Regions from separate parts of the Paenibacillus sp. RC21 genome, predicted to be linked through region 2. Evidence: riboswitches for the same ligand, from Rfam matches in the RefSeq annotation. Region 2 holds a riboswitch; the other holds the start of a gene.
The links. Region 2 has a riboswitch for cobalamin ahead of cobJ (precorrin-3B C(17)-methyltransferase). Riboswitches for the same ligand answer to the same signal wherever they lie in the genome.
Positions count from the first base shown of each region.

Region 1: another riboswitch for cobalamin. It lies ahead of ABIA61_RS12500 (ABC transporter substrate-binding protein); the one in region 2 lies ahead of cobJ (precorrin-3B C(17)-methyltransferase).

Region 1 covers NZ_JBIYCS010000003.1:586,004-589,980, forward strand. Annotated here, with positions in the region: gene cbiB (adenosylcobinamide-phosphate synthase CbiB) at 1-763, shown strand, start outside; gene ABIA61_RS12495 (histidine phosphatase family protein) at 808-1,557, shown strand; cobalamin riboswitch at 1,758-1,951, shown strand; gene ABIA61_RS12500 (ABC transporter substrate-binding protein) at 2,159-3,163, shown strand; gene ABIA61_RS12505 (FecCD family ABC transporter permease) at 3,160-3,977, shown strand, end outside.
Region 2 covers NZ_JBIYCS010000004.1:270,244-274,220, forward strand. Annotated here, with positions in the region: gene ABIA61_RS14785 (sirohydrochlorin chelatase) at 1-106, opposite strand, end outside; gene cobJ (precorrin-3B C(17)-methyltransferase) at 202-2,040, opposite strand; cobalamin riboswitch at 2,355-2,540, opposite strand; gene ABIA61_RS14795 (LOG family protein) at 2,598-3,152, opposite strand; gene ABIA61_RS14800 (uroporphyrinogen-III synthase) at 3,324-3,977, opposite strand, start outside.

The sequences.
Region 1 (3,977 bases), on a different contig from region 2:
CTGGGCGTTACTGCGCTTGCTTGCCTGGATTCATCCGTGGCTGTCTATCGGCGCGGAAATTGTGCTGATCGCCACCACGATTGCTTCCAAAGGACTAAAGGACGCCGGAATGGCGGTGTATCGCGAATTGAAGGCAGGTGACCTGTCTGCGGCACGCCGGGAGCTGGGGATGATCGTCGGGCGGGATACGCAGCGGCTTGATGAGCCTGAGATTGCGCGCGGTACCGTCGAAACGGTGGCTGAAAACATCGTGGACGCAATTATTTCCCCGCTTTTTTATGCCCTGATCGGGGGAGCACCATTAGCTCTGGCTTATCGTGCTGTGAATACCCTCGATTCCATGGTTGGCTACAAAAATGAAAAGTATCTGCATTTGGGCTGGGCCTCGGCACGTCTGGATGATGTGGCTAATTACATTCCGGCACGCCTGACAGCGGGTATGCTGGTAGTAGCGGCGTGGGTTTATGGGCATGATGCTGGACGTAGCTGGCGTATGGTAAGGCGAGATGCGCGGCTGCATCCCAGTCCGAACAGTGGCTTTCCAGAATCAGCAGTTGCGGGTGCGTTGGGAATTCGTCTCGGGGGCTATAATGTATATCATGGCGTGCGCTCTTTCCGTGCATATATGGGAGAACTGGTGCGACCGATGGAGCCGGAGGATATCCGACATACGATTCGGCTGATGTTTGCCGTGTCCAGTATGTTCGTGGGATTGTGTCTGTTCGTGTCCGCCGGATGCTATGCACTGGGGTGGACGCAGTGATGAAGCGTGACGCACCGAACACCGGCAATAGAGCAGGAAGTGACATGACCTTGAAGCATTATTTTACAGAACACCCGCAATGGGATTTGGAGCTTGTGCTGGTACGTCACGGCACAACCTTATGGAACAGGGAACGTCGATACCTGGGGCACTCCGATCTGGGCTTGCTACCGGGAGCAGAGCAGGAATTAGAGTCTTTGCGGGAAAAATTACAGAGACATTCCTTTGCCCGAATCTATTGTAGTGACTTGATACGTTGTCGTCAGACCTTGCAGATCATTTTGCCAGAATCGGAACTGAAACCAGATAATATGTCTGCTTGGTCTGCCACCATGGAACCACGTCTGAGAGAGCTTCATTTTGGGGAATGGGATGGAAAAACGTATGATATGCTCAAGGATGTGGCGTTGTACCGCGCGTGGATTGATGAGCCGCAACGGGTTACGCCGCCGGGTGGAGAGTCCTGGAAAGACTTTGTGAACCGCCTGGGTGAATTTCTATACTCTTTGTATGAGTGGCGTAAAATGATGGAGATTCAGAAAACAGGTTTGTCTGATGCTCCACCTTCTGTTCTGGTCGTCACGCATGGTGGAGTGATTCGTCAGTTGGCTTGTATGCTGGTACCGGGTCATGATTTTTGGAGCCTGAATCCGAAGCCGGGAGCGGCAATTACGATTCGGTTGAGTTTGGCACAAAAGCCATTTGCAGATTTAACCGCCACCCGTTCTACAGAATCACATCCAGATTTGGCTACAGGGCATAAGTTCACCGGATGGCTGGTGGAGCAGGCATGATGTTTATAGCTCTGGCTCCGCATTTGCTACTCCCGAATAACCTGGATGAACTGACTACGCTATACTTCTCATGATCACAGACATAGGGCAGGTAAACAGGCGGTTTGGGTTGTAAGCCAGTCTTTTTTAACCTATAATCATCAAGTAAAAGAACGGCTTGACCAACACTACATCAAATATCCAGCAGACGAGGTCGGTGCAGCGGGATGAAACCCTCGGGTTCTTTCCGGTGCGCTGTTAAAAGGGAAGCCGGTTTGAATCCGGCGCGGTCCCGCCACTGTAAATGGAAAAATGCCAGCCCGCTCTGCTTTATGTGCCATAAAGCATATGAAGGAGCAACAGGCTGTCGCATGTTTCTGTAAGTCAGGATACCTGCCCGTCCGCCTGTCACCATAGTCCTTCGAGGAAAGGATGACGTGTTCGCAGTGACTGTCCATGCGGAAGAAACTGCCGCCTGCGTACGATCTGCGCTAACGTGACCCCTGTGTCCTTATCTGAGGATGCAGGGGTTTTTTGAAAGGAAAAGAAGGCTGGATTTAGCAGATATCGGATGATGTTCAAGTGACGCTCTTAAAAGAATTTATATGGAGGGGTGTAAATTATGGCAGGGAATAAAATAAAGGTCTGGACTACAGGCTTATTGGCTCTGGTCTTGGCGGTTGTGCTGAGTGCATGTGGAGCTAACGGAAAGAACGCTGAAAATAAAGGGGATCAAGCTTCACAGCAACCGGGGCAGACGGCAACCGCTCAGGAGCCTCCGGGCAAAACGGTCTACCCGCTGACCATTAAGGATGCGACCGGGCAGGAGTTTACGTTCAAAAAAGCGCCGGACAAAATCGTTTCCGTCTCCCCGGCTGAAACCGAGGCGCTGTTCGCCATCGGACTGGATAAGGAAATTGTCGGTGTATCGGACTATTCGGATTACCCGGAAGCGGCTACAAAGAAGCCCAAAGTGGGCGGTATTATGAAGCCGAATGAAGAGGCGATCATTGCTGCGAATCCGGAAGTCGTTTTTGCAGGGATATCACTCAGTGAGCAGGCGACAACCAAGCTGCGTGACATGGGAATTATGATTTTTAAAACCGAGCCGAAAACGGTTGAAGATGTCATGGCTAATATCGAACTATATGGGAAAATTACCGATCATCAGAAAGAAGCGAGAGCGGTAACCGACAAGATGAGAGCCGATGTAGCGGAAGTGAAAAACGGTGTTAAAAATATCGGTAAAGGGCAAAAGCTGAGAGTCTACGTCGAATTTTCACCCGGCTGGACGGTCGGCAAGGGCGAGTTTATGGACGAGCTGATTTCTTTGGCGGGCGGCGAAAATGTGGCTGCAACACAAAAGGGCTGGTATCAGATCAGTGAGGAAAATATTATTGCGGCCAATCCGGACGTCATTTTATACAGCAAAAATGTCAAGGACGACAAAACAGGCCAGACACTGGGCGATATCATCAAAGCCCGTAGTGGATGGGATCAAATATCGGCTGTTCGTCTCAACCGGGTGTTTGCCGTGGATGATAATCTGATCAGTCGGCCGGGTCCGCGTGTAACGGAAGGTCTCAAGGAAGTGGCCAAGGGCGTGTATCCTGAAATTTTCAAATGAATCGTAGACTGATTGGCTTTGGAGGGGCAGGTCTTGCTTTATTGCTGCTGACGCTGCTGCTCTGTCTCGGCATCGGTTCAGCCAAGCTTCCCGTCAGCCAAATCACGGGTATTCTGGTCAACCATCTGCCGTGGTTAGGTGAGACGGTTACACCGGATTGGAATACATCCACAGAGCAGATTATTTTGAAGGTCAGACTGCCGCGTGTGTTACTGGGTATGCTGGTAGGCGCAGCGCTTGCGCTGGCGGGAGCCGGATTTCAGGGTGTGCTGCGCAATCCGCTGGCTGATCCTTACACGTTGGGGGTATCCTCGGGGGCTTCGGTAGGGGCAGCGGTACTGATTTATTGGGGGCTTCAATTTTCATTTGTAGGCGTATGGACACTGCCGCTGGTGGCGTTTACGACCGGAATGCTGACGTTGTGGATGGTGCTGACGCTGGCGAGGGAAGGCGGCAAAATTCCGACGCAAAGTCTCATTTTATCGGGCGTGGTGATGCAATCTTTTCTGGGTGCGGTCGTTTCCTTTCTGACAGCCATGTCCAGGGAGACGGTCAATGAAATATTGTACTGGACAATGGGAAGCCTCAGTCTGCGCGGCTGGTCGTATACAGGCATTCTTTTACCTTATGTGGTCATTGGGCTGGTGTTTCTGTGGAACCGGGCACGAGTGCTGAACATTCTGGCCTTGGGTGAACGTCAGGCGGCTCATATGGGGGTTAATGTAGATGCAACGAAGTTATCTGTTCTGATCATATCCACGCTGCTGACAGCCGCGGCTGTCTCGGTATGCGGAGTGATTGGCTTTGTGGGACT
Region 2 (3,977 bases):
CACACATATCCGGCACACGATCTGCCACCGCCTGTGCAAACTCCAGCAGCTCCCGGTTCCCCTCCGGGTCCCGACTTCCATGTCCAACCAACAATATTGCATTCACTGCTGTATTTTCCTCCTCATCAAAATAGGGATGACCTGCAAGACGCCCTATTTTATCTATATGCTTACATCCATAAAAACAGGCTTTCTAGCCCATTAATCACCACAAACGGCATTCACTTCCACTATTGCAGGCGCATCTTCATGCCGAAAACCCGCTACCACGCCCACACGCTTGAAAAATTTATGAAAACGCTCGTTCGGATGCCCTTTTTCCTTATATTCAGCGATGACGTTCTCAACGATATCCGTAATCTGATCCCCCGGAATGCCCTCTGCCACAGGTTGAGCGGCATGAGCGTTGCGTCCGAATTTTTTGCCGCCGAGGAACAGATCGTATCCTCCCTTGCGGTACACAATCCCGATATCCTCCAGCACCGCTCCATAGCAGGCCATACCGCAGCCGTTCAAAGCAATGCTCGTTTCCTTGGGTGCCTGCAATCCGCCCAGTACAACCTGTAGATGCTCTGCCACAGGCACAGCGTCATCCTTCTCCATATTGCAGAAGTCGCACGCCTTCACCTTAAACACATCGCCAATCGGCATCACGATGAATCGTTCATCCCGCAGCCGCCCTACCAGCTCCTCCGGGTCCGCGCACGGCACGCGCAGCACGATCTGGTGATCCGGCGTGTACTCCAGCTCGCCTTCATCACCCGCTACCTCGGCGAGCAGCGCCATCTGGCGAGCGGTGAACTTCTTGTTTCCCACGCCGGGGGAAACGCCCACCTCAAACAGCGCAGGCTTGCCAAAGCTGCCTGTCGCTGTCCCGGCCGTAGCCACCGCTCCGGCCACGGCTGCCGTTCCAGCGACGCTCACGGCGGGCGCTTGCCCGTTCCAGCGTGCGCTCGCTTCGCCCGGCAGCTTACCGCCCGCAGCGAGGCGGCTCAGCGCCTCCGCTGCCAGCGATGCCGGGACCGCCCCGGCTTGCGCCGCAGGCGCGGCCTGCACGGCAGCCACCGCTTGCGGGCGTGCCTGCGTGGCAACCGCCGCAGCAGCACCGCTCGCGGAAGGCGCGGGCGCGGTCCCGCCAGCACCCGCGGGGGCTGGCACTGCGGGTGCTGCGCCCGCCTGCGACGCATTCAACGCGCGATCCTCTTGCGCGCCCAGCGACCACGGCTCCGCTTCCGTGCGGAGCCGCTGATGCGGCTTCAGCGCCTGCTCGGACGCATCCAGCGTATACTTGCGCTGATACCCGCGCGGCGTCACGATCAGGCCGTCATACACCATTGTCGAGGAATTGCCGATAATGACGGTCGTCAGCATACCGATATCATGGTTCAGCATGTCCTCCAGCGTCGTCACTACGACTTGCTGACGGTCACGGTAAGCACTCTTGACCAACCCGACCGGAGTCTGCGGATCACGGTAGCGCAACAAAATGGACTGCGTCTCAACTATCTGGCGTGTACGCCGACCACTGCGCGGATTGTACAGTGCAATGACAAAATCTGCCGAAGCTGCCGCTTCTACACGTTTCACAATCGTTTCCCAAGGGGTCAAATGGTCACTCAGACTGATCGTGCATGCATCATGCATGACGGGCGCACCCAACAGCGAAGCACAGGACTGAATCGCCGATATTCCCGGCACGACTTCTACCTCAACCCCGTCCTCACGACGCCACCCCTTTTGCATCAGCACTTCGTACACTAACCCGGCCATGCCATATACGCCTGCGTCTCCACTGGAAATGACGGCTACCTTCTTGCCCATCTCCGCCTGTCGAACCGCCTCCTGCGCACGGCTCACTTCCTCTGTCATCCCTGTGCGCACAATCTCCTGTCCGTTCAACAACGGACGGATCAGATCCACATAGGTGTTGTAGCCGATAATGACCTCACTCTCGGCCAGCGCATCCAGCGCCCGTTTGGTGATATGTTCCATATCCCCCGGTCCGAATCCAATCACGAGCAATTTTCCTAATTGGCTCATCGTTATCCTCCTTCTTAAATCTAGGCTATGTTTTCCACACTTCTATCTATTTCACTTGTATATGGACATCCTGTAACTCAAAAAAACCCATCCTGCCCGGATGGGTTTCCTATGTACGCATCGTATCATCAGACGGACACAGCATAAGAAGACACTTCTTGTCTTCCGCCATCGTGTCGTTGCTTTCCATCTGCCTGTTCACGCTTGAAACGCTTCTGCACGTTCAGCTCCACGCAAACCTGTAAGCAACATGGAAAAAGCAGCGTGCGCCTGATTTCCTGATTTCGTACACCCATCCTCTCCGCGAAGGTTAACGGTGCATACAGATCAAGGTAGGTCTCCTGGCTCGGCATCAACAGATTTTTTCGTCTTCCCCGTTTTCTTACGAGTGACGTCTGAAAAAATCCTCTTCCTTACAGTGGCGGGACCGCTCGGGACTTGCACCCGATTCCCTGTTACCCTTCGTTCCATCGCAAAGGCACCTTGTCTGTCCGCTATTTGATTATGGGTCTTATCATAACCTTGGCTCAATCAGTTGCGCAAGCATGAAAAACGCTTTATTTCAAGTTCTCTGCCTTATTTTTTAACATATGCAACAATTCGTCCGGGTCCGCAGAGATACTCAGCAGCGTTGGGTGGTCAACTCCGGTAAATCCCTCGCGCACACTATGACGCACCATTTCCGCCAACGGGTCAAAATATCCGTTCACATTCAGCAGCCCGATGGGCTTGCGATGAATGCCGATTTGCGCCCAGCACAGCACCTCGAATAGCTCCTCAAATGTTCCCAATCCGCCCGGAAGGGCAATGAATGCGTCAGCCTTTTCGCTCATCACCGCTTTGCGTTCATGCATGCTCGCCACCTCAATAAATTCGGTAACTCCCCGGTGAATAATCTCTGCATCGAATAACAGGGTCGGCATAATCCCGGTGACCTGACCGCCCCCTGCCAGCATCGCATCCGCGACCTCGCCCATCAGCCCCTTGCTGGAGCCTCCATAGATCAGACGAACATGATGCCGGGCCATAGCCTCTCCAAGCTTGCCTGCCTCCTGAAGATATACCGATGAATGTCCGGGTCTGGACCCGGCAAATACACAAATGGAATTCATAACGTCTCAGCTCCTGTTCTGGTATCCCGCATCGAGGCTTTTTCATTATATTAAATAAATATTTTCGCTATAACAAAAACTTCTGTCGATGCATTTCCAACAAAAAAAGATAAAGACCCTGTAGGCCCTTATCTTCATTTTACCCTTTATCGCAAGGATATGGGTTAGTTTTCAGTTCACAACTTCAAGACCGCAGCCGTGCACCGAGGCGCTATGCTCAAAATATCTTCCCAGCTCCACCATCATAGCGCCCATTCGTTCCTCCACCGGAAACACAATCCGTTCAATCCCTTCCTCCAAAATGGACTGCGCCGTCACCTTGCCTACCGACACAGCGATCACATCCTGGCGAAAAGCTTCCAGCACGTCTTCCATCTGCTTCTGGTCCCTCGCATATTGAGCCAAAAAGCGGATCTGTGGACCGCTGGTGAACGTAACAGCATCAACATTACGATTCACGATATCCGCCAGCAACGCTTGCAAATTCGCTTCCTCTGGTGGAATATGCTTATAAGGAAGCACCTGCCGAGTTACTGCCCCCTGCTCGTCCAGCCACTTCACCAGCCGTGGGGCCGGATCACCATGCAGCTGCAACAGCACTTCCTTCCCCTTCAGATCATACGGCGCAAAAGCACGCGTTAACCCGGTCAAGCTTCCATCCTCGTCTCGTACATCTGGCGTGAAGCCACGCTTTTTGAGTCCATTGACCGTCTTGTAGCCCCGCGCCGCAATATTTGAACCTAGCAGCAGCTCCATAATCTGTTCCGCCACGCCCATATCCTCCGCCATATCGAACAGCGCGTCCAGCCCCATACCTGTCGTAAA